Roseateles amylovorans: one gene and its partners. The protein of the gene in region 1 interacts with the protein of each later gene in a pairwise test. Links are inferred from orthologs where the notes say so. Each region holds a gene or a part of one and is shown on either strand. Other genes may lie near its edges. The genes, in order: groL, grpE and aceE.

Evidence for each region.
Region 2: the proteins of groL (region 1) and grpE interact in binary tests that used the Escherichia coli proteins (3 or more experiments, as listed by UniProt). The link is inferred for Roseateles amylovorans from one-to-one orthologs.
Region 3: the proteins of groL (region 1) and aceE interact in binary tests that used the Escherichia coli proteins (3 or more experiments, as listed by UniProt). The link is inferred for Roseateles amylovorans from one-to-one orthologs.

The regions. Positions count from the first base shown.
Region 1 is NZ_CP104562.2:1,262,528-1,273,474, forward strand. The notes cover bases 3,437-6,395. They hold groL (chaperonin GroEL), read right to left. Parts: upstream 5,756-6,395; coding sequence 4,118-5,755; downstream 3,437-4,117. Other genes in these bases: N4261_RS05490 (DUF1631 domain-containing protein), read right to left, coding at 3,437-3,902; groES (co-chaperone GroES), read right to left, coding at 5,938-6,228. Outside these bases: N4261_RS05485 (patatin-like phospholipase family protein), read right to left, coding at 1-1,901; more of N4261_RS05490, read right to left, coding at 1,908-3,436; N4261_RS05505 (H-NS histone family protein), read right to left, coding at 6,438-6,794; N4261_RS05510 (response regulator), read right to left, coding at 7,028-7,408; N4261_RS05515 (hypothetical protein), read right to left, coding at 7,626-7,856; N4261_RS05520 (WD40/YVTN/BNR-like repeat-containing protein), read right to left, coding at 8,106-9,992; N4261_RS05525 (DUF4832 domain-containing protein), read left to right, coding at 10,291-10,947.
Region 2 is NZ_CP104562.2:4,488,503-4,495,945, forward strand. The notes cover bases 4,713-7,443. They hold grpE (nucleotide exchange factor GrpE), read left to right. Parts: upstream 4,713-5,685; coding sequence 5,686-6,201; downstream 6,202-7,443. Other genes in these bases: N4261_RS18605 (sensor histidine kinase), read left to right, coding at 4,713-4,975; N4261_RS18610 (RNA-binding S4 domain-containing protein), read left to right, coding at 4,978-5,430; dnaK (molecular chaperone DnaK), read left to right, coding at 6,388-7,443. In the rest of the region: N4261_RS18585 (tripartite tricarboxylate transporter permease), read right to left, coding at 1-592; N4261_RS18590 (tripartite tricarboxylate transporter TctB family protein), read right to left, coding at 603-1,157; N4261_RS18595 (Bug family tripartite tricarboxylate transporter substrate binding protein), read right to left, coding at 1,241-2,200; N4261_RS18600 (response regulator transcription factor), read left to right, coding at 2,755-3,435; more of N4261_RS18605, read left to right, coding at 3,470-4,712. UniProt on the Escherichia coli protein: Participates actively in the response to hyperosmotic and heat shock by preventing the aggregation of stress-denatured proteins, in association with DnaK and GrpE. It is the nucleotide exchange factor for DnaK and may function as a thermosensor.
Region 3 is NZ_CP104562.2:4,799,053-4,810,259, forward strand. The notes cover bases 4,818-8,036. They hold aceE (pyruvate dehydrogenase (acetyl-transferring), homodimeric type), read right to left. Parts: upstream 7,724-8,036; coding sequence 5,018-7,723; downstream 4,818-5,017. Other genes in these bases: aceF (dihydrolipoyllysine-residue acetyltransferase), read right to left, coding at 4,818-4,876. Also shown: N4261_RS19935 (delta(1)-pyrroline-2-carboxylate reductase family protein), read right to left, coding at 167-1,078; lpdA (dihydrolipoyl dehydrogenase), read right to left, coding at 1,234-3,051; more of aceF, read right to left, coding at 3,164-4,817; N4261_RS19955 (PAS domain-containing sensor histidine kinase), read left to right, coding at 8,075-10,666; N4261_RS19960 (response regulator transcription factor), read left to right, coding at 10,663-11,207. UniProt on the Escherichia coli protein: Component of the pyruvate dehydrogenase (PDH) complex, that catalyzes the overall conversion of pyruvate to acetyl-CoA and CO(2).

The DNA of each region.
Region 1 (10,947 bases):
TTGTTGTCCTGATGGCCGGCCAGCGCATCCACCGTGAACCGGTAGCCGTGCTGCGGGAAGTTGGCGAAGTCGAGCTGATCGACCACCGTGCGCAGCCGCAGGCCACGCTCATAGCTGGTCCACCGCAGCTTGCCCATCGAACTGTCGATCAGCGTGATGAGGTCGGGCTTGGCATAGCGGATCTGGCTGACCACACCCAGCCGCACCTCGCCCCAACGTCCCCAGGGCTGGCCCAGATCCAGGCCCACCGCGGCATTGCGACGCACCAGGCGGGCCTGGCCGAGGTTGGCGTTGTCCGGGTCGTTGTCGTCGTAGACGATCTGCTTGCGCTGATTGGCCTCGGACCAGAGGGATGCGAACCAGTCGTCCGCCACGCCCAGCTTGAGGCCGAGCGGGTGATAGAGCTCGGTGTACAGCCGCGGGGTCTCGCCGACCGTCAACTGGTTGCGCCACTCGGTGCCCTTGTCGGTCAGCCAATGCCGGTTGTGACTGATGCGCAGGTTGAATGAACTTTCTCCGCTCGACTCGGTCGACAGGTCCATGCCGATGCGGAAGTAGTTCGGGCCCCAGGGCTTGTCTTCCATGTTGAAGACCAGGGTGTCGCCCTCCGCCCGCGGCTCCACGTGATAGTCGACCCGCCCATAATCGCCGCTGGACGACAGGAAGCGCATGTCGCGCTCGGCGATGCTGTTGTCGAACGGCGTGCCGGGCTTGGACTCGAGCTGATGGCGCAGCCGCTCCGGATTGGTGAGCTCGGATCCTTCCAGCTTGACCGCCGCCAGCAGCGGCGCCGGCGGCTTGAGCCCGGCCCGCGCCAGTCGCCAGACCTCGTACTGCGAGGGCTCTACCGCATACGGGCGCAGTTGCGGCAACATCGCCTCGGCCGCTTGTTCACCGAGGCGGATGAAGTCACGGGCCTTGTCGAAGTCGCCCGAGGTCAGTTTGCCCAGCCGTGGCGTGATCAGCAGGTCCTCGCCGGCCGCCATCGAGGCCAGCGAGCGCTGCACGTTCTGCTCGGTCAGGATGTTGATCATCTGAGCCGTCAGCCCCAGCAGGGAGTTCAAGGTGTCGCGACCGCCCACCGGCGTGCCGACATTCACCGCGATCAGGCGCTCGGCGCCCATCTCTCGTGCCACATCCACCGGCAGGTTGTTCACCAGTCCGCCGTCGCCCAGGATCCGGTCTTCCCACTCCACCGGCGCGAACACGCCCGGCACGCTCATGCTGGAGCGCAGGGCCAGCGCCAGATCGCCGGCCGTGAGCACGCGCTCCGCACCGCTCTCCATGTCGGTCGCCACGGCCCGGAACGGCGTCGGCAGGCGGGTGAAATCGTTGATGTTGCGCACCGGCAGGGTCAGCCGCCGCAGCAAGGCCTCCAGGCCTCGGCTGGAGAGCGTGCCGGTGGGCACCCGTACTTCCCCGTTCCGCAACCCGAACTCGATGGTGGCGGAGAACTCGAAGTCCTCCTCCTTGCGCCGTTGCGACAGATCCTGCCGGTCCACACGGCTGGCGAAGAGGCGGTCCCACGCGATGCGCGACAACTCGCGATCCAGATCCTCCGCCGTCATGCCGCTGGCATAGAGCCCGCCGATGATCGCGCCCATGGAGGTCCCGGTGATCACGTCCACCGGGATGTGTTCCCGCTCCAGCACCTTCAGCACACCCACATGCGCCAGGCCGCGGGCGCCGCCGCCGGACAGCACCAGGCCCAGGCGAGGCCTCGGCGTCACCGGGACCACCGGCACGGTGGTTTCCAGTGCCTTCACCGACGCGTCAGCGGGCGCCGTGGCGGTCGCCGGCGAGGGCAGGCGCAGGGGCGTCGGGCCGGCGGCCCCAGCGGGGCCGGCAGCCAAGATCAGGCCGCCCGCGAGGAGGGCGGCAGCACGGAGCGTCACAGACATGCGGATTCAGCGTTCCTGTTCGAGATCCTGCATGAGTGTGCCGATGGCGCGCTGCAGCAGCGGTTCGGGCTCCAGCGCGGCCATCAGGCCGTTGGACACCAGTTGCTCCAGCGCGCCACGGGTGAGCGAATGACGCTCCTCGTGCACCTGGCCAACAAACAGGAACAACTGTCGGCTGTCGCTGATCCAGGCCACCTGGGCGGTGAGCCACTCGCTTTGCACGAACAGATGGAACCAGCCGCCGATCTGCACCCCGGCAATCCAGTCCTGCATCGCCACGTGTGCATCCGGCGACCGGTCTTCGCTGAACAGCCCGACCGGCACGGTCGGCAACTGGCCGCGGTCCACCTGTTCATGCGCCCAGCGCGACGGCAACTGGGATTCGCGCTCGGCCAGCAATTGCGCCAGCACTTCCTCTGGCGTGAGCGGCGCGCGACGCAGGGCGCCAGGCATCGCCGCGCCTTCTTCCAGCGCCGGCAGGCCGCGCAGGACACGGCCGTGCTGGCGCATCAGCTCGTCCATGAAGGCCTGCCGCTGCATCGGCGGCAGGGCGATGCTGTCCATGCCGCGTTCCAGCATGGTGACCAGCGCGGGCAGCCGCATGCGCAGCCCTTGTCGCGCCGGTTCGTCGATATGGACCTGGACGCTGTGCAGCAGCCCGTCGACCAGGTCGATGTAGCCCATGGCCTCGGGTGAATCGCGGCCGGACTGGACCATCGCCTGGGCGATGACCTCCACCCACGGACCCAGCAGGAAACGCCGCATCAGCTTGCCGGCATGGGCATCGTCCAATTGGTGCTGCAACTGCTCGCGCAGCAGCCGCTTCCATTCCTGACGCTGCTGTTCGCGATCCATCCGCTCCAGGGCGCCCGCGCTGCCCTGGCCGCGCTGCTCGGCCTGGGCACGGATGTGCAGGTCGACCTCGGTCAGTGCTTGCTGGAACTGGCTGGCTGCCGGGTGTTCGCTGGTGAGCAGCGGCTGGATGACGCGGTCCAGGAAGTGGAGGAAATCGCGCAGGCCGGCGTCGTCGCCGGTGCGGAAGCCGGCGCCATGGGCAGCGATGCGGTTCAGCAGTTGCCAGGTCGGATGGTCCTGGCGACGCAGCAGGGTGACGTCGTTGCGGGACAGCCGGACGATCGCCACCTGCAGCCGGCCCATCAGCACCTTGAGCTGTGGTTGGAGTCGATCGTCGGCCAGGATCTGGTCGTACAGGCGGGAAAGCAGGTCGCCGCTGCCACCGACGCCCGGTCCCAGCCGCGGGCTGCCCAGGGGCTCGCCCAGCCCGGCCGGGCGGGTGACGGCGTCGAGCTTGAGCGCGACCTCATCCAGCGTGGTGTTCTGGGCATGGCTGGCGGCCTTGAACTGCCGCATCCGCAGGTCGGACTCCTTCAGCGCCGAACCGTGGCTCTCCAGCATGCCGCTGAGCTGGGCCTCGCGCAGTTCCCGGCACAGCAGCGAGAAGATCGGTTGCAGGTTGCGCGCCAGCGGATGGGCGGCGATGCGCATCACCGCGTAGCGGCCCTCGGCGTCCAGATCCGCGCCTTCCAAGGCACGGGCCAGGGCATGGGCAAAGATCGCTGCGCGCAACGGGTTGTCGTTCTTCAGCGGACGGGCGATGCCGCGAAGGGCGGCAAAGAAGTTGCCGAGCTGATGCAACTCCGCCCGGCTTTGCTCTTCAATGGCCGAGATCACGCTGGCGATGGCCACATCCTTGAGCGCCTGACTCTCGTCGACCAGACTCAGCATGTCGGGGCTGCCGGCACGGCGGTCGCGATGCAGCGGATCGCCGCCGTCGCGCGAGACACGCAGCAGCAGGTTCAGGGAGCCTTCGAGGTCGGGACCGAACTGGGCTCGCCGCTTCGACCAGCCGGCCAGCAAGGCATGGTGTTCCAGACGGCTCTTGAGCTCGTCCTGGATGCCGTTGAACACCGCATGGGCCAGGGTGGGCACATGGGCCAGGGTCTCGTCGACCAGGGATTGAAGCGTAGGCGCTTGATGCATCTTGAGATTCAATTTACGCCTGCATTATGTGCGTCCCTGGATGCGGCGGCACCCCCGCCCCGGTGGGTGGAGCCCACCGCGAACAGGGTGGAGGTCTGCCGAGGGCGCGAAGTCGGTCGCGGGACAACGAAAAAGGGGCCGCTTTCGCGGCCCCTTCATGTCTCATGTCGAGGGCTGTGGAGCACTGGAGCGCGCTCTTCAGCCCCGGCGCGACATTACATGTCCATGCCCATGCCGCCCATGCCGCCCGGCATGGCCGGACCGGCGGACTCGTCCTTCGGCGATTCGGCGACCATGCACTCGGTCGTCAGCATCAGCGAAGCCACCGACGCGGCGTTCTGCAGCGCGGTACGGGTCACCTTGGTCGGATCCAGGATGCCCATCTCGATCATGTCGCCGTAGGTGCCGTTGGCCGCGTTGTAGCCGTGGTTGCCCTTGCCGGCCAGCACGGTGTTGACGACGACCGAGCTTTCTTCGCCGGCGTTGTAGACGATCTCGCGCAGCGGGGCTTCGATGGCCTTCAGGATCAGCTTGATGCCGGCGTCCTGGTCGGCGTTGTCGCCCTTGATCTCGCCAGCCGCTTGACGGGCACGCAGCAGGGCCACGCCGCCACCGGCGACGATGCCTTCTTCAACGGCAGCACGGGTCGCGTGCAGCGCGTCTTCCACGCGGGCCTTCTTTTCCTTCATCTCGACTTCGGTGGCAGCACCGACCTTGATGACGGCCACACCGCCGGCCAGCTTGGCCACGCGCTCTTGCAGCTTCTCGCGGTCGTAGTCGCTGGTGGCTTCCTCGATCTGCACGCGGATCTGCTTCACGCGGGCTTCGATGTCGCCGGCAGCGCCGTTGCCGTCGATGATGGTGGTGTTTTCCTTGCCCACTTCGACGCGCTTGGCTTGACCCAGGTCAGCCAGCGTGACCTTCTCGAGCGACAGGCCCACTTCCTCGGCGATCACCTTGCCGCCGGTCAGGATGGCGATGTCTTCCAGCATGGCCTTGCGACGGTCGCCGAAACCAGGCGCCTTCACAGCCACCACCTTCAGGATGCCGCGGATGGTGTTGACCACCAGGGTCGCCAGCGCTTCGCCGTCGACTTCCTCGGCGATGATCAGCAGCGGACGGCCGGCCTTGGCCACGGCTTCCAGCGTCGGCAGCAGGTCACGGATGTTGCTGACCTTCTTGTCGTAGAGCAGGACAAACGGGTTGTCCAGGATCGCCGACTGCTTTTCCGGGTTGTTGATGAAGTACGGCGACAGGTAGCCGCGGTCGAACTGCATGCCTTCGACGATGTCGAGCTCGTTGTCCAGGCTCTTGCCGTCTTCGACGGTGATCACGCCTTCCTTGCCGACCTTGTCCATCGCCTTGGCGATGATCTCGCCGACATCAGCGTCGCTGTTGGCGGAGATGGTGCCGACCTGGGCGATTTCCTTGGACGTGGTGGTGGCGCGCGAGGCGTTCTTCAGCTGCACGACCAGGGCCGAGACGGCCTTGTCGATGCCGCGCTTCAGGTCCATCGGGTTCATGCCGGCGGCCACGTACTTCATGCCTTCGCGCACGATGGCCTGGGCCAGCACGGTGGCGGTGGTGGTGCCGTCACCCGCGTTGTCCGAGGTCTTGGAAGCGACTTCCTTGACCATCTGGGCGCCCATGTTCTGCAGCTTGTCCTTGAGCTCGATCTCCTTGGCGACCGAGACACCGTCCTTGGTGACGGTGGGGGCGCCGAACGAGCGCTCGAGCACCACATTACGGCCCTTGGGGCCCAGCGTGACCTTGACCGCGTTGGCCAGGATGTTCACGCCTTCGACCATGCGAGCACGCGCTTCGCCGCCGAAGACAACGTCTTTTGCTGCCATATTGAATTCTCCGAATCAGTATTGGGTAGTTCAGCCCCACCCGACCTCACGCGCACTGGGCGTGAGGTCCGGTGTGGCGAGCGGTTCGCCGACCGGGCGCAACGCGCTGGGTGACGCGATCGACCCGAAGGTCGCCCTGTTCACCCGCGCTGCCCGACGACGCGGCCAACCGCGCTGTCGCCTTACTTGGCGATCACGGCGAAGAGGTCTTCTTCGCGCATGACGAGCAGTTCTTCGCCGTCGACCTTGACCGACTGGCCGCTGTACTTGCCGAACAGGACGCGATCGCCCACGGCGACGTTCAGGGCAATGAACTCACCCTTGTCATTGCGCTTGCCCGGGCCGACGGCCAGCACTTCACCCTGGTCGGGCTTTTCGGCGGCGTTGTCGGGGATGACGATGCCGGAGGCCGTCTTGGTTTCGTTTTCCAGGCGCTTGACGATCACGCGATCGTGAAGAGGACGCAGTTTCATCTGATCTCCTTGACTCTGTCGGACTTGATTCCTGGGCCCGCAGGGCAGTCATGCATGCCAGGCATGCATCGGCACCGCCGACCCATCACAAGAAATTGGCCCCGAGACCGAAGTCCGGGGCTGTTAGCACTCAACGATTGCGAGTGCTAGCAGCAACGGATTATAGGGACGGCTTGTGACGTTTCAAGGGTGGGGACCTGTTTTGACCCTCAGGTCGCATCGACCTTGAAGTCATCCCGGGCGCGGCCCTGGGCTTCGTAGTCGGACAGCCAGCGGGCCGGGCGACCGCGGCCGCTCCAGGTATTGGCCGGATTGGCCGGGTCCCGGTAGAGCACCGGGGCCGTGCCGTTGCGCTTGTCGGCGGCGTTGCGGCGGGGGGCCGCATACGGCTGCAGGGCTTCGATGGCTTCTTCCACCGAGAAGCCGGCGGCCTGGATCTTCTTGATGTAGCCGTCGGCGATGACCTTCAGCTCTTCGGATCGCTTGTCTTCGATCTGCTGTTCCAACTGCCTGCTGAGCGCGACGAGTTCGGCGTAGGAAAGCTTGGAGACATCAATATTGCTCATGGACTCGTTCGTGGAGGGGCAGTGAAGCCCGGATCCTAGTCTCAAAACGAGCGGATCCTCGCCAGATCGACGTCTTCATGCAGGCCGAGGTTTGACGCCAGCCCAGCAACGCGCCCCGGTCGGTGGATGGAGAAAGTCGACAGTTCAGCGTGGCCATGCAGCCTGTGACGGTGTCCGACCTGTTGTTTTTCGGCTCAGGCCGACCGCGCCCGATGCGGGACCGCGCTGCCGTTTCAGCGTGCTGCCGGCAGCTTTTCAGCCGCCACGCGCAGCAGATTGCGCAGGGCATCCGTCGAGACGGGTTTCTCGAACGCCGCATCGAAGAGCTGCGGATAGCGCCGTTCCAGGTCCATCAGACCGCCGCATCCGCTCATGGCGGCCAGCATCAGGGTGTCGCCGCGCCGCTGTCGAAGCTCCTGGGCCAGATGGGCGCCCTGGGTGGCGGTCTTGTACACATCGGTGATCACGACATGCGGAAGGAACACTTCCTCCACCAGCGCGCCATCTTTGGCGCTGTGGCAGGTTCGGGCTTCCCAGCCCCAGGTCTCCGCCAGCGCGGCCACGGCGTCGGCGAGGTCGACGTTGTCGTCGACCACCAGCAAGCGATGGTGCATCCCGAGGCCTTCTTTGCTTCTTGTAGAGGGCTCGCATCAGGCGCCCTTGGGCGCCGGGCGTCAACCCCGCGTTGCGCAGATCCTGACGAATGACGACATGTGCGCTCCTCGCTTGACTTCCTGTGGACAGTCAGGAAGCGATCCGCATCGCCAATGCGGACAGGGACCGCAATGCCTGCGGCCATGGGCGTGCAGGGCGGTCGCTGGCCGCGGTCGCTCAGGCTTTCGCGGTGTCTGCGCGTTCACGCAGCTTGGTCATTTCCTGCAGGCAGATGTTTTCGCCGACGGTGGTCAGGCGCAGGCCGCCGCCGTTCCACTCCAGCCAGTCGAGCTGGACGTAGTCATCGATGTAGGTCTCGTCGATGTCGCAGGCGCGGCGGCGATACAACGCGTCCACCGACGCTTGAAGGGACAGGCGCAGCGTCTCGAGGCTGTTGCGGGTTCGCATGGGAGGGGCTCCTTGCGTTCCGCGCGGCGACATGCCACGCGAGCAGATGCGCCAAGCGATCAATCAAGAGCGGAGACTTCGCTGCCACATCGTCGGGGAGACGGAGACAGGCGCTTCGGAATGACAACCTCACGGGTCTACGCACCGATCCTACGCTGATCGCCCGCACACGCCCGATGTATTTCGGCGGCAGGGGCATCGGGACGCTCAGGTCGGGGGGCCAGGCCCCATCCCCCTCAGGGACCGGGTTCAGCGCACCACAAACCCCAGATTGGCCGAGACATAGCTGATCGGCATGAACACCCCGCCGCCGACATACTGAAGTTGCAAGGCGTCCTGCTGACCGCCGGACAACGAGCCGGCCGTGCCCAGGGTGGTGGACGAGCGTCGGGAGCCCGTCTGAATCGCGGCGCCGGCATTGCCGGCCACCAGATTCATGCCATCGGCGCTGCTGGCCACGGCGATCCACTGTCCAATGTCTCCGGTCCCACGCCAGGTCACGCCGTTGTCGGTCGATTCGTACAGTGACCCGCCACTCGTGGCGGCCACGACGAAGCGGCCGTCGGACGACGACGTGATGCCCCGCCAGGTTCGATTCGCAGCCTGGGATTCCCAGGTGGTTCCGAAATCGTTGGACACCCAGATCGCGCCGGTATCGACGGTCGCATACAGCCGTTTGCCGTCTGCCGTGGCGGCCAATGCCCACCAGTATTGGGTGGTGGCGCGGGCGGTCCAGGTGACGCCGGCATCGGTGGACACATAAAGGCGGTCGCCATTGGTGCCGGCCACCAGCACCTGGCCATCGGCGGACGAGGTCATTGCACGCCAAGCGCGGTTGGCCTCGCGCGGGGTCCAGGTGGCGCCGCTGTCGGTCGAGGTCCAGATCTGGCCGAGGTAGGCGGCGGCCACCAGATGGGTGCCGTCCGTCGAACTGGCCACGGCACTCCAGCCCCGGGACGTGCCGTCGGTGACCCAGTTCAGCCCGCCATCGGTGGAGGTGTAGATCGAGCCGCCATTGGCCACGGCCACCAGCTTGAGGCCGTTGCTGGACGAGGCCACCGCACTCCACGGCGGGCCGGCGACCCGCGCGATCCAGCTCACGCCACCATCGGTGGAGGTGTAGAGCGTGGTGGTGGAGGCGGCCAGCAGCCGCAGCCCATCAGCGGACGACGCCACGGCGACCCAGTTGTCGGTCAGCGCCTGCGGCGTCCAATGCAGCTCCAGGCCGCCGGGCAGGCCGCGGGTCGTGATGCGCTGGCCCGCGTTCTGGGCGATGGTCCAGCCGCCGCTTCCCACGCCGCTCACCTTGATCCAATCGCCGATGGCCGGCGCAGTGGGCAAGGTGATGACGACATTGGTGCTGGCATTGGCCAGGTAGCCGGTGTTGACCTCGCCCTGGGCGGCGGCGCCGGTGACCTCCACCCATCGTGTGTCCGCGGGAGCGGCGCTGCAGAGATAGGCCGTGGCGGTCACTTCGCCGGCCTCCAGCACCTGGTTGCCATTGAGGTCGATGCCCGAGGACACGCGTTGGCCACCGTAGGTGCAGTTGGCGCCGGCCGCCTCGACGGCCAGGGCGATCAGGCTGTCATGGCCCGCCGATCCGACCGCGCCTGTGGCACCGGTCGCGCCGGTGGCTCCGGGGGCACCGTTGCAGACATAGGCGGTGGTCGTCACTTCGGCATCGGCCAGGACGCCGTCCCGATCCAGGTCCAGACCGCCCAGCACCTGCGAACCCCCTTGAGTGCAATGGCTGCCGGCGGGTTCGGCGCGCAGTCGAACGAGCGTGGCCGCGCCTGGAGCGCCCGATGATCCGTTCGCACCATTGGCGCCCGCCGCGCCGTTGCAGACGTACTGTGTGCTGCTGACCTCGGCATCGGACAACGCGCCGCTGCGATCAAGGTCCAACCCCGCATCCACCCGCACGCCGCCGGAGGGACAGGCCGTGCCGGGCCCTTGAGCGGCGACACGCACCAAGGCCGCAGTGCCGGAGGCCACCGGCGGGGGATCGTCCAGGCCCACCGCGTCCGATCCGCCACCGCATCCCACCAGCAACGACATCAGTCCGATGACCAGGGCCCCTGTCGAGCGCGACAGGCGTGGAAATACGGCCGGGTGGCCAGTGAACGGAAGCGACATGGCGGGTACGGAGGAAATGATCTCGAATCTTGAACGAAGCGTCGCCAAACTGCATCGTTCATTTCGCGTGCGGCGCAACGATAGGGGCAAAAGATGGCGGCCCGCGCGACACCGCCCCCCGCAAATCGGGGGCAGGCGTCGCCTCAGCGATGGCGAAGGTCAACCCAGGCCGCCCAGGCTCCCCATACCCAACATTTGCTCACGTTTTGGACTCGCTCGTTCACTGACGCACCACGCTCGCGGTGGCAGCATGCGCGGTCGTTTTGTATCGACCCTGCCCAGGGCGCGCCGCGTCTCCATGACTTCCCGTTCTTCGTCGCCGCTGGCGCTTCCTTCGATTTTTCCGAGTTCCGCCGCGATCCGCGCCTGGCGGCATGGTTTGGCACTGTCCGTGTTCGCCGCGCTGGTGGCGTGTGGCGGAGGCGGCTCGGGCGCGTCCAGCGACAGTGGCCCGAGCGCCTCAGATCCTTCCGCCAGCACACCCACCACGGGCATTGGGACGGGGACAGGCTCTGGTTCTGGATCCGGCTCCGGCACAGGCACAGGCACAGGCACAGGCACTGGCACTGGCACCGGCGGGACCACACCGACCGACCCGGCCACCCCGGTCCGCACCACGAGCTTCACGGCGACGGATGTCGAGCTCCCCAACCCGGAGCGTGGCTTCTTCCGCTGGGCCTGGACCAAGCTGGATGCGCTCGCTGCGGCGGATGTGCAAGATGCCTATGCCAAGGGCTACCGTCTGCTCTACACGCCGCTGGACCTCTCCGCCTACCGCGACCACGATCTGCCGGCCAGCCTGTTGACCCAGCTGGACACGGCCTTCGCGCGAGCGCGGGCCGGCGGCGTCAAGCTGGTGGTGCGGGCGGTCTACAACTATCCGGCCTCGGAAACCGACTACCAGAACGCCCAGGATGCGCCGCTGCCGCGCGTGCTGGGCCACATCGGCCAACTC
Region 2 (7,443 bases), 3.2 Mb from region 1 along the record:
CGCCCGCGGTGTAGCGGACCTGACCGGTGATCTGGTCCAGGCCCACCAGGCCCATCGCCAGGCCGATGAACAGCGCCGTCAGCCCGCGCAACGTGCTTTGCCCCAGCACGGCGCTGACCGTGGTGAAGGCCAGCAGCATCAGGCAGAAGTATTCCGGCGGGCCCAGCGTGACGGCGAAGTCCGCCAGCACCGGTGCGAACAGCGTGACCAGCACCGTCGCGATCGTGCCGGCGACAAAGGAGCCGATGGCCGCGGTGGCCAGCGCTGCACCCGCACGGCCGTGCTTGGCCATCTTGAAGCCTTCCAGCGCGGTCACCATGGTGCCGGTTTCACCCGGCGTGTTAAGCAGGATGGAGGTGGTCGATCCGCCGTACATCGCGCCGTAGTAGATGCCCGCGAAGAAGATCATCGATGCGGTCGGATCCACCTGCGCGGTGATCGGCAACAGCATGGCCACCGTCACCGCCGGGCCCAGGCCCGGCAGCACGCCGATCGCCGTGCCCAGCGCGCAGCCCACGAAGGCCCACATCAGGTTGACCGGCGTGCCGGCGGTGGCAAAACCGCCCATCAACTGGGTCCAGAGTTCAGTCATCTCGATCCCCTCAGAGCCAGCCGCTGGCGGTGATGGCCGGCAGATTGAGCGCCAGCAGCTTGTTGAACAGCCAGAACACCGGTGCGGCGATCAGCATGCCGGTGATGCCGTCCAGCAGCACCTGTCGCGCCCCGCCGCCGACCCGGCCCTCGGCCCGGCGCAGGCCGCGCACCGCCAGCATGAAGCACAGCGTGCAAGCGAAGACGAAGCCGATCACCGTGATCAGCGAGGCATTGGCCACGATCGCGGCCACCACCCAGGCCGCGGACACCCAGTCCGCGCGCGGGGCGCCGGACGGCGGCTCCATCTGCCGGAACCCGCCAGTGCGGGCCTCCCAGACCAGCCACAGGCCGCAGACCATGAGCGCGATCGACACGCCCCAGGGCAAGGCATTCGGACCGATGCCGGCATAACCGGCGTCGGAGGGAATCGCCGCGGCACCAAAGGCCATCACCGCACCGAGGACGAACGCGCCGATGCCCACGAGCGTCTGATGCAGGGGGCCGGGGCCATCGTCGTCGGAGGGGGACGGATCGGTCGGCAGCGAGCCGCCGGTCGCCGCCATGGGCGGGACAGGCGAAACAGGCCGCACAGGCGACACGGGCGCGGCGTTGTCGCCGGTCGGGAGGGACTGGGTCATGGGGTGCCTCAGATCATTCCGGACTTGGCCATGATCGCGCGCAGCGAGGCGAACTCACGGTCGACGAATTCGTCGAAGGCCTTGCCGGTCAACACCGCCGGCGTCCAACCGTTCTTCTCCAGCGATTCGACCCAGGCCTTGGAGCTGGTCGCCTTGACGACCATGTCGGTCAGCGCCTGACGCTGGGCCGGCGTGATGCCGGGGGGCGCATAGACGCCGCGCCAGTTGCCGATTTCGACGTTGTAGCCCAGCTCCTTCATGGTCGGAATGTCCAGGCCCTTGAGGCGCTGCGGCGCGGTCACCGCGATCGGGCGCATCTTGCCGCTCTCGATGTACTGCTGGAACTCGCTGTAGCCGCTGCCGCCGATGGTCACATTGCCGCCCAGGATGGCCGCCGTCGCCTCACCGCCGCCGCGGAACGGCACATAGTTGATCTTGGCCGCATCCACGCCCACCTCGCGGGCCAGCATGGCCGCAGCGATGTGCTCGGTCGCGCCGCGCGAACCGCCGCCCCACTTCACACTGGCCGGATCCTTCTTCAGTTGCTCGACCACATCCTTCATGGTCTTGAGCGGCGAGCTCGACGGCAGCACGAACACGTTGTATTCGCTGGTCAGGCGTGCAATCGGCGTGGCCTGGCTGAGGCTGACCGGCGGCTTGCCGGTGATCAGTCCGCCCAGCATCACCGCGCCCATGACCATCAAGGCATTCGGATCGCCCTTGCTGGCATTGACGAACTGCGCCAGCCCGATCGCGCCGGCCGCGCCGCCCTTGTTGTCGTAGGTGACCGAGGTGGCGGCGCCGGCATCCTGCAGCGCCTTGCCCAGCGCACGGCCGGTGGTGTCCCAGCCGCCGCCGGGGTTGGCCGGCACCATGATCTTGAGGTTGCCGGCGGCATGGGCCGACATCGGCAGTGCACCGGTGGCCGCCAGGGCCGCCAGGGATTTGAGGAACTGGTCTCGTCGCATGAAAGTCTCCGTTTGATGTTGTGGGTGTCGGGGTGGCGCGTCGCCGGACTCGCGGCGCGCAGGGTCGCTCGGCGGCAGGACTAGGCGGGATGGGCGCACCAGGGCAATCGCCGATCCGCGCGCATCGTAGGCCCACAGACCTGCACCGCCGGTCGCCAGGATGCGGCGGCGGCTCGCGCGGCGGGGGCAGCCGCTGGGGCGACGTCATTCGGCCGGGCGCCGCTGGTGGGGGCGCCGCTGGTGGGGGCGCCGCTGGTGGGGGCGCCTGTCGGGGCGCTTGTGGCGCCGCGCTGCGCGGTGCATTGGGCAGCGCGCTGTCCGGTGCATCGGGCGGCGGCACGGCGCACGAGGCGCCGTCGCGAGGTGATCGCGAGGGTCATGTTGTCTCCAGCGCTTCTTGTTTTCTTGTCAGTCGAGGATGGCTCACCCTGCAGGGCGGGCAGCCATGGTGCGGATGCTGCGCACCGACGCTGTCAAACCGCTGTCGACGATCTCAGGGTTCACCCCGACTCCCGCCCCCTGCGGCCCTGCCGGACACTGGCGGCATGCATGCCATGACCCTGCTGTTTGTCGAGGACAACCTGGCGCTCCAGACCACCGTGTCACGCTCGTTCGAGCGGCGTGGCATCCAGGTGGTGGGCTGCGGCGAAGGCCGCGCCGCCCTCACCCGCTGGCAGGCCCAGCCGCCGGACGTGGTCCTGCTGGACCTCTCCCTGCCCGACATCGACGGGCTGGAAGTACTCTCCAGCGCGCGCGCGGCGCGCCTGGCCACGCCGGTGATCATCCTCACCGCCCGCGGCACCGTGGGCGACCGCATCCTCGGGCTGAACATCGGCGCCGACGACTACCTGCCCAAGCCCTTCGACCTGGACGAGCTGGAGGCGCGGGTGCGCGCCCTGGCACGACGTCACCGCCGCGCCGCCGATCAAGGGCCGCCGGAGACCGAATCCTTCTGCGGCCTGCGGGTCGACGAGCAGAGCGGCGCGATCTATCACCTCGGTGTGCCGCTCGAACTGCCACCGCGCGAAGCGGCGCTGCTGCGGGCCCTGCTGGCACGCCCGGGTCAGGCCGTCGGCAAGGACCGCCTGACCGAGCTGGTGTTTGCCGACAGCGCCGAGGTGCAACCCGATGCGGTCGAGGTCGTGGCCTACCGCCTGCGCAAGAAGCTGCCGCCGATGAGCGCCAAGCTGGTCACCTTGCGGGGCCTGGGCTATTTGCTGAAGGCGACGGACTGAGTTGAAGACGCTTGTGCTCCGCGGGCTGTCGTCCATGCGCAGCCGGCTGCTGTTGGGCATCCTGCTGCCGGTGGCGGTGCTGATCGCGATCAACGCCTACCGCCTGCATGAAGATGCCCTGCGCGCCATCGACACCGCCTATGACCGCACCTTGCTGGCGTCGGCCAAGGCCATCGGCGAGCAACTGGACGTGGCGGGCTCGCCGGATGCGCCGGTGCTGGTCGCCGATGTGCCCTATGCCGCCCTGGAGGCCTTCGAGGCCGACAACCGCAGCCGCATGTTCTATCGGGTGACGGGTTTCGACGGGCGTTGGGTCTCGGGCTTCGAGGACCTGCCCGCCTGGCACGGCCGCCTGCCCGATCGCGGCGCCTACGCCGCGCTGGTCGATTTCTATGACGACACCTATCACGGCGAGCCGGTGCGGGTCGCCGTGCTGATCCAGCCGGTGGCCGGTCAGGCTGGCCTGGGCGTGGCCACGATCCAGGTGGCCGAGACGCTGGAGCTGCGCAGCAAACTGGCCCGCCAGGTGCTGCTGGCCACGCTGTGGCGTCAAGCGGCGCTGCTGGCGGTGATCGCAGCGGTGGTCTGGCTGGTGGTGCAGTTGGCGACGCGGCCGGTGCGGGAACTCAGCCGCATCATTGCGGCCCGCGACGATGCGGATGTCCGCCCCCTCGAACTCGCCCGCGCGCCGGCTGAACTCGCGCCGCTGGTGGCCGCCATCAACGAGGCCTGGGGCCGTCAGGCCGGCCTGCTGGCGCACCAGAAGCGCTTCGTTCGCGACACCTCCCATCAGTTGCGCACGCCGCTGGCGGTTCTGAAGGCGCAGGTGCAGTCGGCACAGCGAGGCGACGTGCCGCTGTCTCAGGCCATCGACGAGATCGGTCAGACCGTCGACGGGGCCACGCTGCTGGCCAATCAGATGCTGGCGCTGGCCAAGGTGGAGCAGTTGCGCCAGCAGGGCGATCCGCCGGTGCTGGATCTGGCCGACACGGTGCGCGATGTGGCCCTGGACCTCGCCCCGCTGATCGCCGATGCCGCGCTGGATTTCGAGCTGGAGGCCGTGCCCGCCCCGGTGCGCGGCCATGCCTGGGCGCTGCGCGAGCTGGTGCGCAATCTGCTGCACAACGCCCTCAAGCACAGCCCACGCGGCGGACGGCTGGATGTGTTGCTGCACCGCGAGGGCGACCGCCTCGAACTGCGGGTGCGCGACAGCGGCCCGGGCATTCCGGACAGCCTGCGGCCCCGGCTCATGCAGCCCTTCGCCGCCGCCGGCGGGCATGGCGGTGCCGGACTTGGCTTGGCGATCTGCCAGGAGATCGTGCGGTCGCTGGGAGGCGAACTTGCCCTGGACAACCGCATGGCGCATGGGGTCATCGACGGACTGGACGCCATCGTGCGGCTGCCGGCGGCAGCATCGGTGCCGCTGTTCGCAGCCTCACCCGCGCCCTCAGCTGTTTCCGACCCAGTTCTCTCTTCAGTTTCCTCCCCGTTCCCCCCGCCGTCGACCGCTGAGTCGCCGCGGATGCCGGAGAATCCGTGACGATGGCCGCTTCCAAAGACACTTCCCGCCCTTCCCCCGCCGGCGCCCGCGGTGCCAGCCTCGACAGCCTGCGCCTGGACAAATGGCTCTGGGCGGCGCGCTTCTACAAGACCCGCTCGCTGGCGGTCGATGAGATCACCAAGGGCCGGGTCACGGTCAACGGCCAGTTGGCCAAGGCCTCGCGAGACCTCCGCCCGGGCGACCTGGTGCGCCTGCGCCAGGGGCCGGTGGAGCGCGAAGTGCGGGTTCTGGGCGTGAGCGCGATCCGCGGACCGGCACCGGTGGCGCAGACGCTGTACGAGGAGACCCCCGACAGCGTGACCGCCCGTGAACGGGCGGCCGAAGCGCGGCGCCTGGCGCCGGAGCCGGCCGACACCATCGAACAAGGCCGTCCGACCAAGCAGGACCGCCGCCGCCTGGCCGAGTGGGACCGATGGAGCGCCAGCATCGACTGATCGGAACGCTGTCGCGGGGGACACGATGCCCCCCGCGGCGCCCATGGCGCCGCTGTCTGATCGGCGATTTCAGACGACCGTTGTTCGCCAAACGTGTGAAAGACGCGTGGACGGGTAACAGGTCCCGGGCGGGTCCGATCGGGGATGCGAAAATCTCCCTCTTGAACTTCCGGACATCCACCCCAGATGCGGCGGGTCGCCCGACGCGATTGATTCCAGTCGCAGCCCGGGCATTCGCTTTGGGGCATTCCAACCATGACCACCGACAACCACAACGCTGACTCTCAGCAACCCGATTTCCAACCGGCGCCCGAGGCCCTGGAAGCCAAACTGGCCGAGACCGAGGCACGCCTGGCAGAAATGTCGGATGCCTATCTCCGCGCCAAGGCGGAAGTCGAGAACACCCGTCGCCGCGGCGAAGACGAGGTGACCAAGGCCCGCAAGTTCGCGGTGGAAGCCTTCGCCGAAGCCATGCTGCCGGTGATGGACAGCATGGAAGCGGCCATCGGTCGACCGGACGCCTCGGTCGAGACCGTGCTCGAAGGCGTGCACGCCACCCGCCGCCAGCTCGGCGCGGCCCTGGAGCGCAACAAGGTGCTGGAAATCAATCCGGCCGCCGGCACGAAGTTCGATCCCCATCAGCACCAGGCCATCTCGATGGTCCCGGCCGACCAGGACGCCAACACCGTCGTGGCCGTGCTGCAAAAGGGCTACTCGATCGCCGAACGGGTGCTGCGCCCCGCGCTGGTGACCGTGGCCGCTCCCAAGTAAGCCGCGTCCGTCATCGACCGGAACCCGCAGAAATCGGCAGATTCCAGGGTCAAAACCGCTGAAAACAGGGCGCCTTGCGCGTTTCGACGCCAGCGGCCCCTTGAAACCGGTCAAGTTATCCACAGATCAGACAGCATCCGGGTCGCGTGATCCGACTGCGCATCCAAACGAATTCAGGAGCTCACCATGGCAAAGAAGAAGATCATCGGCATTGACCTCGGCACGACCAACTCGTGCGTCGCGGTCATGGAAGGCAACACCACCCGCGTCATCGAGAACGCCGAAGGCGCGCGCACCACGCCGTCCATCATTGCCTACCAGGAAGACGGTGAAGTGCTGGTCGGCGCCTCCGCCAAGCGCCAGGCCGTGACCAATCCGCGCAACACGCTGTATGCGGTCAAGCGCCTGATCGGTCGCAAGTTCCAGGAAAAGGAAGTCCAGAAGGACATCAGCCTGATGCCCTACACCATCGCCGCCGCCGACAACGGCGACGCCTGGGTGGAAGTGCGCGGCAAGAAGCTGGCCCCGCCGCAAGTCTCGGCCGAAGTGCTGCGCAAGATGAAGAAGACCGCCGAGGACTACCTCGGTGAAGAAGTCACCGAGGCCGTGATCACGGTTCCGGCTTACTTCAATGACGCCCAGCGTCAGGCGACCAAGGACGCCGGCCGCATCGCCGGCCTGGACGTCAAGCGCATCATCAACGAGCCCACCGCCGCGGCCCTGGCCTTCGGCCTGGACAAGCACGGCGCCGGCGACCGCAAGATTGCGGTGTTCGACCTGGGCGGCGGCACCTTCGACATCTCGATCATCGAGATCGCGGACGTCGACGGCGAGAAGCAGTTCGAGGTGCTGTCCACCAACGGCGACACCTTCCTGGGCGGCGAAGACTTCGACCAGCGCATCATTGACTACATCATTGCCGAGTTCAAGAAGGAACAAGGCGTTGACCTGACCAAGGACGTGCTGGCCCTGCAGCGCCTGAAGGAAGCCGCTGAAAAGGCCAAGATCGAGCTCTCCAACAGCTCGCAGACCGACATCAACCTGCCCTACATCACCGCAGACGCCTCGGGCCCGAAGCATCTGAACATCAAGCTGACCCGCGCCAAGCTGGAGTCGCTGGTGGACGAGCTGATCGAGCGCACCATGGCCCCTTGCCGCACCGCGATCAAGGATGCCGGCGTGTCGGTGGGCGAGATCGACGACGTCATCCTGGTCGGCGGTATGTCGCGCATGCCCAAGGTG
Region 3 (11,207 bases), 3.5 Mb from region 1 along the record:
TCTCGATCTCGATTTCGATCTCGAGCCCCAACCCGGTCACGGACCCTCTCGCTCGCCTGCGGCCAAGCACTGCACTCCAAGCGCGGCGATCGCCTCGCCCCCCACGCCGAGCGCGGCGCCTGCGCGCCTGATCGCTTCCGTCCGGGGCGATGGGCAACACCCCGCCTCAGCGCCGCACGGCCACCCGGGCGGCGGCCAGATCCCAGCGCGCGCAGCCCACACTCTTGAACACCCGGGTGCGCCGATCGTCGATCGGGCGCTGGCCCAGCACCAGATCGTCCAGCGCGTCCTGCGGCTGGAACAGGCCGGCCGCCATCAGGTCGCCGGCCTCGGCCTGCGCGCCGACGGGATCGTCCACCCACACCTGCGCGCTGCGCAGCAGTTCGGGCGGCAGCTCCACCATGTCCTCGCGGAAGGCGCCCACGCCGATGACGACGGCGCCCTCCCCCACCCCGGGCCGCAGCACCGGCACCCGGCTGGTGGTGGCGCACACGATCACATCCCATTCATGCCGAGTCTGGGCCTCCGGCACGAGGGCCTCGACGCCCAACTCCGCCACGAAGGCCGGCACCTCCTGATGACCCTGCACATGGATGCTGGCCTGCGGATGCAAGGCCTGCATCGCCTGCACATGGGCCCGCGCCTGCACGCCGCCACCAACCACCAGCACACGCCGGGGCGCCGCACGCTGGAGATGCTGAAGGGCCAGCAGGCTGACCGCCGCAGTACGGCGGGCCGTGAGCGTGGGGCCGTCCAGCACGGCCAGGCGCTGGCCGGTGCGGCTGTCCATGGCCACGACTTCCCCCGCAATCGTCGGCAGGCCGAGTGCGGCATTGAGCGGATGCACGCTGACCAGCTTGGTGATCGACAGGCTGTCGCTCAGGCAGGGCATCACCAGCAGGACGCCGTCCTGGGCCAGGGGCAAGACCTGGCGCGGGGGGCAGGTCAGGCGCCCCTCGCGGTGCTCGCGGCAGACCTGCGCAATCTCCTCCATCAACAAGGACCAGGGCAAGGCTCGCGCGGTGGCGGCCCCATCCAGGACTTGCAGGGGCGGCGGCAGACGGGAAACTGGGGTCATGACATCGATCATCGGGCACGAAGGCGCACATCGCGCGCGCGGCGGACGGTGCCACGTTCGGCGCTTCGCATCTGTTCGCTGGCGCACAGAAACGCAAAAGAAGAAAAGCCCGGCACTTCGCAGAGCCGGGCTTCGGGTCGGTTCACGCGACGGCCTTATTTCCGCGGAGGCGGCACGTCGGTGCAGGAGCCATGGGCCACTTCCGCCGCCAGGCCGATGCTTTCGCCCAGCGTGGGATGGGGATGGATGGTCTTGCCGATGTCGACCGCATCCGCGCCCATCTCGATGGCCAGCGCGATCTCACCGATCATGTCGCCGGCATGGGTGCCCACGATGCCGCCGCCGATGATGCGATGGGTCTCCTCATCGAACAGCAGCTTGGTGAAGCCCTCGTCGCGGCCGTTGGCGATGGCGCGACCGGAGGCGCTCCAGGGCAGCAGGCCCTTCTTCACCTTGATGCCGCGGGCCTTGGCCTCGTCTTCGGTCACGCCGACCCAGGCCACTTCCGGATCGGTGTAGGCCACGCTCGGGATCACCCGGGCATCGAAGCGCGACTTGGCCAGCGCCTCGTCACCCAGCAATTCGCCGGCGATGACTTCCGCCGCCACATGGCCTTCGTGCACCGCCTTGTGCGCCAGCATCGGCTGGCCGACCAGGTCGCCGATGGCAAACACGTTGGGCACGTTGGTGCGCATCTGCACGTCCACCGGAATGAAGCCGCGGTCGGTCACGACCACGCCGGCTTTGTCCGCGCCGATCTTCTTGCCGTTGGGGCTGCGTCCGACGGCCTGCAGCACCAGGTCGTAGACCTGCGGCTCCTTCGGTGCGCCTTCGCCTTCAAAGGTCACCTTGATGCCTTCGGGCGTCGCCTCGGCCGACACGGTCTTCGTGTTCAGCATGATGTTGTCAAAGCGCGGCGCGTTCATCTTCTGCCAGACCTTGACCAGGTCGCGATCGGCGCCGGTCATCAGCGTGGGCAGCATTTCGACCACGTCCAGGCGCGCGCCCAGCGTCGAGTAGACGGTGCCCATCTCCAGGCCGATGATGCCGCCGCCGACGATCAGCATGCGCTTCGGCCGGCTGGTCAGCTCCAGCGCGCCGGTGGAGTCGATCACCCGCGGGTCGTCGGGCATGAAGGGCAGCCGCACGGCCTGCGAGCCCGCTGCGAGGATGATCTTCTTGAACTTCAGGGTCTGGGTGGTGCCGGTGCGGACCTGCGCCTCGCCGCTGGTTTCCTCGACGCTCAGATGCTGGGCATCGAGCAGCGTGCCGTAGCCGCGCACCACGGTGACCTTGCGCATCTTGGCCATCATGGCCAGGCCGCCGGTCAGTTTGCCGATCACCTTCTTCTTGTGATTGAGCAGCTTGGGCAGTTCGACCTTGGGTTCGCCGAATTCGACGCCCAGGTCGGCGAAGTGCTTGACCTCGTCCATCACGGCAGCCACATGCAGCAGCGCCTTCGACGGGATGCAACCCACGTTCAGGCACACGCCGCCCAGTGTGGCGTAGCGCTCGACCAGGGCGACCTTCAGGCCCAGGTCCGCCGCGCGGAATGCGGCCGAGTAGCCGCCGGGACCGCCGCCGAGCACGATCACATCGAACTCGCCGTCAGCGCTTCCGGCGTAGGTCGCGGCTTGTGGCGCCGCAACGGTCGGGGCGACCGGAGCAGCAGGCGCAGCCGCCGCGGCGGGCGCCGGTGCGGGGGCTGAAGCGGCTGGCGCAGGCGCGGCAGCGCCTTCGCTTTCCAGCGTCAGCAACACCGTGCCTTCATTGATCTTGTCGCCGAGCTTGACCTTCAGCGCCGTGACCACGCCGGCCTGCGAGGACGGGATCTCCATCGACGCCTTGTCCGACTCCACCGTGATCAGGCTCTGCTCCTGCTTCACGGTGTCGCCGACCTTGACCAGGATCTCGATGATCGCGACATCCTTGAAATCACCGATGTCGGGGACCTTGACTTCAACCAGTGCCATTTGTGTCTCTCACTGTCTGTTTCTTAGCGCGCCGGGCGGGCGCCGCGCTGCCCGAGGGCAGCCGGGCGCGGGCCTGGGCAGGGGTGACGGCCAGCCGCCACCGGAAGCCGCATCACAACGCGATGCGACGGAAGTCCGCCAGCAGCGAGGCGAAGTACACGTTGAAGCGTGCCGCCGCAGCGCCGTCGATGACGCGGTGGTCCCAGCTCAGCGACAGCGGCAGGATCAGGCGCGGCACGAACTGCTTGCCGTCCCAGACCGGGCGGGTCTGGGACTTGCACACGCCCATGATCGCCACTTCCGGCGCATTGATGATCGGCGTGAAGTAAGTGCCGCCGATGCCGCCCAGGGACGAGATCGAGAAGCAGCCGCCGGTCATGTCGGCCGGGCCGAGCTTGCCGTCGCGGGCCTTCTTGGCCAGCTCGGACATTTCCTGGCTGATCTGGAAGATGCCCTTCTTGTCGCAGTCACGGATGACCGGCACCACGAGCCCGTTCGGCGTGTCGGCGGCAAAGCCGATGTGGAAGTAGTTCTTCAGGACGAGCTGGGCGTTGTCGCCGGTGCCGTCGAGCGAGGCATTGAACTCGGGGAACTTCTTCAGGGCCGCCACGGTGGCCTTGATCATGAAGGCCAGCATCGTCACCTTGATGCCGGACTTCTCGTTCTCCTTGTTCAGTTGAACGCGGAAGGCTTCCAGCTCGGTGATGTCCGCATCGTCGTGGTTGGTGACATGCGGGATGGTGACCCAGTTGCGATGCAGGTTGGCGCCGCTGATCTTCTTGATCCGCGACATGTCCTTGCGCTCGACCGGACCGAACTTTTCGAAGTCGACCTTGGGCCAGGGCAGCAGACCCGGGAAGGCGCCTCCACCGGCGGCCGGTGCGGCGGCCTTCTGGGCCACGGTCTGGGCCTTGCCGGCCATCACGGCCTTCACGAAGTCCTGGACATCGGCTTCGGTGATGCGGCCCTTGGCGCCGGAGCCCTTGACCTCTTGCAGCGGCACGCCCAGCTCGCGGGCGACCTTGCGGATGCTCGGCGAGGCATGCGGGAGCTTGCCTTGCGGCGCGGTCGGCTCATGCGGCGGCAGCGCGGCGGTCGGCACCTGGCGCTCGGCCGAGGCCGGCGCGCTCGCCTGGGCGGGCGCCGGGGCGGCAGCGGCCTGGGCCGGTGCGGCCGCAACGGGTGCCGATGCCGGTGCGGCAGCCGGTGCGGCCACCACGGCGCCAGTGGCTTCCACCACGGCGATCTTGGTGCCCTTGGCCACCTTGTCGCCGAGCTTGACCAGCAGTTCCTTGACCACGCCGCCGTGCGAGGACGGGATCTCCATCGAGGCCTTGTCGGATTCGACGGTGATCAGGCTTTGTTCGGGCTTGATGGTGTCGCCGACCTTGACCAGCACCTCGATCACGGCGACTTCGTCGAAGTCACCGATGTCGGGAATGACGATGTCCACCGGACCGGCCGATGCGGCGGGCGCCGGGGCTGCCGGGGCAGCAGCGGGGGCGGCAGACGATGCAGCAGGCGCCGGCGCTGCAGCTGCGGCCGCCGGTGCAGCCGCGGCAGGTGCCGGTGCAGGCGCTGCGGCATCGGCCGATTCGATGACGACCAGCAGCGAGCCTTCGCTGATCTTGTCGCCGATCTTGACCTTCACTTCCTTGACCACGCCGGCGTGCGACGACGGGATCTCCATCGACGCCTTGTCGCTCTCGACGGTGACCAGGCTCTGTTCCTGCTTGACCGTGTCGCCGGGCTTGACCAGCAGCTCGATCACCGCCACTTCCGCGAAGTCTCCGATGTCCGGAACCTTGACTTCAACCAATGCCATGTTGGATGTCTCCAATGAATTTCAGTGTCGCCCCCTCCCCCTGCCGGCCTGGTCTGCACCAGACGGAGCCCGGGACGCCGGCAGTGCCGGTCCTCCGGGCTCGGCCCCTTCAAGGGGCCGGCGGGAGCGGGTCGCGCGGGGTCAAGCGTACAGAGGGTTGATCTTGTCGACGTTGATGCCGTACTTCTTGATCGCCTCGGCCACCTTGGCGGCCGGGATCTTGCCCTCGTCGGCCAGACTCTTCAGCGCGGCGATGACGATGTAGTGACGGTTGATCTCGAAGTGCTCGCGCAGCTTGGACCGGAAGTCGCTGCGTCCGAAGCCGTCGGTGCCCAGCACCTTGTACTGGCGGCCGACCGGGATGTAGGCCCGGATCTGCTCGGCATAGCTCTTCATGTAGTCGGTCGACGCGATCACCGGACCCTGCACCTTGCTCAGTTGCTGGGTGACGTAGGGCACGCATGCCAGCTCGGTCGGATGCAGCAGGTTCCAGCGGTCGGCGTTCTGGCCGTCGCGGGCCAGTTCGTTGAAGCTCGGGCAGGACCAGACATTGGCGCCCACGCCCCACTCGGACTCCAGCAGCTTCTTGGCGGCCTGGCTTTCGCGCAGGATGGTGCCCGAGCCCAGCAGGTTGACCGTCAGCGCTTGCGGTGCGGCTTCTTCCAGCAGGTACATGCCCTTGAGGATCTGCTCCTCGGTGCCGGCCTTCAGGCCCGGCATCGGGTAGTTCTCGTTGAGCAGGGTGATGTAGAAGTAGACGTTCTCCTGGTTCTCCACCATGCGCTTGAGGCCGGAGTGCAGGATCACCGCCACTTCATGGGCGAAGGTCGGGTCGTAGCTGATGCAGTTCGGGATGGTGCCGGCCAGGATGTGGCTGTGGCCGTCCTCATGCTGCAGACCTTCGCCGTTCAGCGTGGTCCGGCCGGAGGTGCCGCCCAGCAGGAAGCCGCGCGCCTGCATGTCGCCCGCCGCCCAGGCCAGGTCACCGATGCGCTGGAAGCCGAACATCGAGTAGTAGACATAGAACGGGATCATGGTGCGGTTGTTCGTCGAATACGACGTCGCCGCAGCGATCCAGCTGGCCATGCCGCCGGCTTCGTTGATGCCTTCCTGCAGGATCTGACCGGCCTTGTCCTCGCGGTAGTACATCACCTGGTCCTTGTCGACCGGGGTGTAAAGCTGACCCTTCGGGTTGTAGATGCCGATCTGGCGGAACAGGCCTTCCATGCCGAAGGTGCGGGCCTCATCGACCAGGATGGGCACGGTGCGCGGGCCCAGTTCCTTGTCACGCAGCAGCGTGGTCAGGAAGCGGACATAGGCCTGGGTGGTGGAGATCTCACGGCCTTCGGCAGTGGGGTCCAGCACGGCCTGGAAGGTGGCCAGGTCCGGCACCTTCAGCGATTCCTCGGCCTGCGGACGGCGCTTGGGCAGATAGCCGCCCAGCGACTTGCGACGCTCATGCAGGTACTGCATCTCGGGCGTGTCGTCGGCGGGCTTGTAGAACGGGATCTTGGCCAGTTCGCTGTCGGGAATGGGGATGTTGAAGCGGTCGCGGAAGGCCTTGATGTCCTCGTCCTGCAGCTTCTTGGTCTGGTGAGCGGTGTTCTTGCCCTCACCGATCTTGCCCATGCCGTAGCCCTTGACGGTCTTGATCAGCAGGACCGTCGGCTGGCCTTCGGTGTTGACCGCCTGGTGATAGGCCGCGTAGACCTTCTGCGGATCGTGGCCGCCGCGGTTCAGGCGCCAGATGTCCTCGTCGGACATGTTCTCCACCATCTTCAGCAGCTCCGGGTGCTTGCCGAAGAAGTGCTTGCGGACGAAAGCGCCGTCATTGGCCTTGTAGGCCTGGTAGTCGCCGTCCAGCGTCTCCATCATGACCTTGCGCAGCAGCTCCTGCTTGTCGCGGGCCAGCAGCGGATCCCAGTAGGAACCCCAGATCAGCTTGATGACGTTCCAGCCGGCGCCACGGAACTCGCCTTCGAGCTCCTGGATGATCTTGCCGTTGCCGCGCACCGGACCGTCCAGGCGCTGCAGGTTGCAGTTGACGACGAAGATCAGGTTGTCGAGCTTCTCGCGCGCGGCCAGGCCGATGGCGCCCAGCGATTCCGGCTCGTCCATTTCGCCGTCGCCCAGGAACACCCAGACCTTGCGCTTGGAGGTGTCGGCAATGCCGCGGGCATGCAGGTACTTGAGGAAGCGGGCCTGGTAGATGGCCATCAACGGGCCCAAGCCCATGGACACCGTCGGGAACTGCCAGAACTCGGGCATCAGCTTCGGATGCGGGTAGCTCGACAGGCCTTGGCCGTCGACTTCCTGGCGGAAGTTGTTCAGTTGCTCTTCGGTGATGCGGCCTTCCAGGAAGGCGCGGGCATAGATGCCGGGGGCGCTGTGGCCCTGGATGTAGAGCAGGTCGCCGCCGTGCACGCCGTCGTCGCCGTGCCAGAAGTGGTTGAAGCCGCAGCCCAGCATCGTCGCCAGCGAGGCGAAGCTGGAGATGTGGCCGCCCAGGTCGCCGCCGTCTTCGGGATGCAGGCGGTTGGCCCGCACCACCATCGCCATCGCGTTCCAGCGCATGAAGGCGCGCAGGCGCTCTTCGATCTCGATGTTGCCGGGGAAGCGCTCTTCCTTGTCGGCGGGAATGGTGTTGACGTAGGCCGTGGTGGCCGAGAACGGCACGTCGATGCCGGCCTGGCGCGCGTGATCGATCAGCGTCTCGAGCAGGAAGTGGGCGCGGTCGCCGCCCTCTTCACCGATGACGGCGGACAGCGCGTCCAGCCATTCCCTGGTCTCGAGAGCGTCGGTGTCATTGGCGGCTGCGCCTAGGAAGGACTGGGGCTGCGCGGACATGTTTGTCTCCTGTTCCTGTTTCTCTGTCGCCGATGCGAAAGGGTCTAGCTTAGGCACGAGGCCTGGTTCTGGCCTCTGCCGAAAAGGTCATGGCCCTGCACCCGGAAGGTGCTTGCACGCTCAGGCGCGCAGGGCTTCCCACCGGGCCTTGAGGCCCACGGCGCGGGAGTTTCTCACAAGCCTCGCATTTTCCAAATAGCGCGACGACGTTTCACATTGTGAGAGTTCAATGCTGCACCGCACCATCGCCGGGAGCCTGCGCGCAGACTGGATGGACGCTGTACACCGATCAGGGAATGCCCGGGTGCCCACGCTCGGAGAGGGGCGACATCGACCGGGATAATCCGCCGCATGCTGTCTCGCCTCGCTGTCCAAGGCTACCTTCGCCGCACCCTGACCCCTGTCAAACGTCTGGTCTCGTCCTGGTGGCGGCGCCAGTCGCCGTCGCGCCAGGATCGCTTCGCCACGCTCGGGCCGCTGCTGTCGGTGCTGCTGTTTCTGGCGGCGATCGTGTCCGCCTTCTGGTACCTGAGGAACGAGGAAATCGAGCGCGAGGCGGAAGCCGTCAAGCGCGATACCGAGATGGCGCAGCAGCAGATCCGCTCCCGCCTGATCGACAACGAAGACCTGCTCAGCCCGCTGACCCGGGACGTGGTCAATCGCGCGTCAGACGCGCTGGACTTCAGCCAGAAGGCCATGGCCATCGCCCGCAGCCGGCCGGAGATCACCCACATCACCTGGCTGAGCGCCCGACGCGAGCGCCGCGCCAGTGTGGCGGCCAACGGCGATCAGGCCGAGACGCTGATGACCTTGGCGGGCAACGACCCGTCCATGCCCAACGGCCGCGCCAACAGCGAGCCCGAGCGCGCCTTCCAGGCGGTGCGGGACCGCCGCACCCGGGTCTATTCCGCGCCCTTCGCCGACGCCAACAACACCACCGTCTTCCAGCTGATGTTGCCGGTGACAGACCGCAACGGCTTCGCCGGCGTGCTGATCGCCGAATACACGGTCGAAGGCCTGCTGCGCTATTCGGTGCCCGCCGAGGTGACCGCGCGGCATGCGGTCGCCATCCTCGATCCGCGTGAACAGGTCGTCGCCAGCACCGTCACCCCGATGCCAGGCAAGCGCCTCACGCGCGCGCCCATCTATTACGAGGTGCCGATGGCACCCGCACCGGGGCTGGTGCTGCGCGGCCAGGGTTATCGGACCTCCATCGGGCTGATCTCCAACACGCTGTTCTGGATGGTGATGGCCTTGTCGGTGCTCACCGTGTGGATGCTGCTGGGCACCTGGAAACACATGCGGCGCCGGGCACAGGTCCAGAACGCACTGGCGGCGGAGACCAACTTCCGTCGGGCGATGGAGAACTCCATGCTGACCGGCATGCGGGCCATGGACCTGGAAACCCGCATCAGCTATGTGAACCCGGCCTTCTGCGCGATGACCGGCTTTTCGGAGTCCGAGCTGATCGGCCGCAAGCCCCCCTTCCCCTACTGGCCGCCCGACCGCTACGAAGAGAACCTGCGGCTGCTGCAGCAGGAGATGCAGGGCCGCAGCCCGGCCGGCGGCTCCGAAGTGAAGGTGATGCGCAAGGACGGCAGCATCTTCGACGCCCGCATGTATGTCTCGCCGCTGATCGACCCGAAGGGCAAGCAGAACGGCTGGATGACCTCGATGACCAACATCACCGAGGCCAAGCGGGTGCGTGACCAGCTCTCCGCCTCGCATGAGCGCTTCACCACGGTGCTGGAGGGCCTGGATGCGGCGGTGTCGGTGCTGTCGGTGCAACAGGGCGAACTGCTCTTCGCCAACCGCAGCTATCGGCTGTGGTTCGGCGCCGATCCGAAGGGCCATGCGATGCTGGCAGGCTCGCAACTGACCGGCACCACGCCCAAGGAGGAGCCGGAGACCGACGAGGACATCGACGAGTTCGGCAGCCTGCCCGCGCAGCACCTGACCGAGATCGGCGCGGATTCGCGCGAAGTGTTCATCGCGCAGCTGGACATGTGGTTCGATGTGCGCGCCCGCTACCTGCAGTGGACCGACGGCCGACTCGCCCAGATGCTGATCGCCACCGACATCACCGCCCGCCGGCATGCGGAGGCGCAGCAACAGCAGCAGACCGAAAAGGCGCAGGTCACGAGTCGACTCATCACCATGGGCGAGATGGCCTCCAGCGTCGCCCATGAACTGAACCAGCCGCTGACCGCCATCAGCAACTACTGCAACGGCATGGTCTCGCGGGTCCGCAATGACAACATCGTCAAGGACGACCTGATCTCCGCGCTCGAGAAGACCGCCAAGCAGGCGCAGCGGGCGGGGCAGATCATCCACCGCATCCGCGCCTTCGTGAAGAAGAGCGAACCGCAGCGCCAGCCCGCCTTTGCCGCCTCGATCGTGGAGGACTCGGTCGAGCTGGCCGGCATCGAGCTGCGCCGGCGCAACGTGCAGATCCACACGTATGTGGCGCAGCGCCTGCCGGTGATGCGGGTCGACCCCATCCTGATCGAGCAGGTGCTGCTCAACCTGCTGAAGAATGCCGCCGAGGCGATCGACAACGCGGCGCTGCCGCCGTCGCGTCGCCACATCGAGCTGCGCGTCGTGCCCAAGCACACGGCGGAGCTCGGCGCGAACATCGAGTTCTCGGTCACCGACATGGGCCCCGGGCTGCCCGAGGAAGTGATCGAGCGCATGTACGAGGCCTTCTTCTCGACGAAGGCCGATGGATTGGGCATCGGCCTAGGGTTATGCCGGTCCATCATCGAGTCCCACCAGGGCAGGATACGGGCCGAGAACCTCTACAATGGCGCGTCCATCGTCGGGTGCCGGTTCGCGTTCACGATCCCCGTGGACATCCCGCGACCCGAGCCTCAGCTCCCCGGCCTAGACAAGGACAGGGATGCCGGCACGGGGACTGCACACAACACCGCAGCAACACCATGAGCTTGATTCCGAAGAAGGGTAATGTCTACGTCGTCGATGATGACGAGGCAGTGCGAGATTCCTTGCAGTGGCTGCTGGAGGGCAAGGACTACCGGGTCAAGTGCTACGACTCCGCCGAAAGCTTCCTGAGCCGCTACGACCCACGTGAAGTGGCCTGCCTGATTGCCGACATCCGCATGGAAGGCATGAGCGGACTGGATCTGCAAGACAAGTTGATCGAGCGCAAGAGCCCGCTCCCCATCGTTTTCATCACCGGTCACGGCGACGTGCCCATGGCGGTGCAGACGATGAAAAAAGGCGCGGTCGACTTCATCGAGAAGCCGTTCAAGGAAGAGGAACTGCTCAGTCTGGTCGAGCGCATGCTGGACCAGGCCCGCGGCGCCTTCGCCACCCAGCAGGAAGCCGCCAGCCGCGATGCGCTGCTGTCGCGCCTGACCACCCGTGAGGCGCAGGTGCTGGAGCGCATCGTCGCCGGCCGCCTGAACAAGCAGATTGCCGACGACCTGGGCATCAGCATCAAAACGGTGGAGGCCCACCGCGC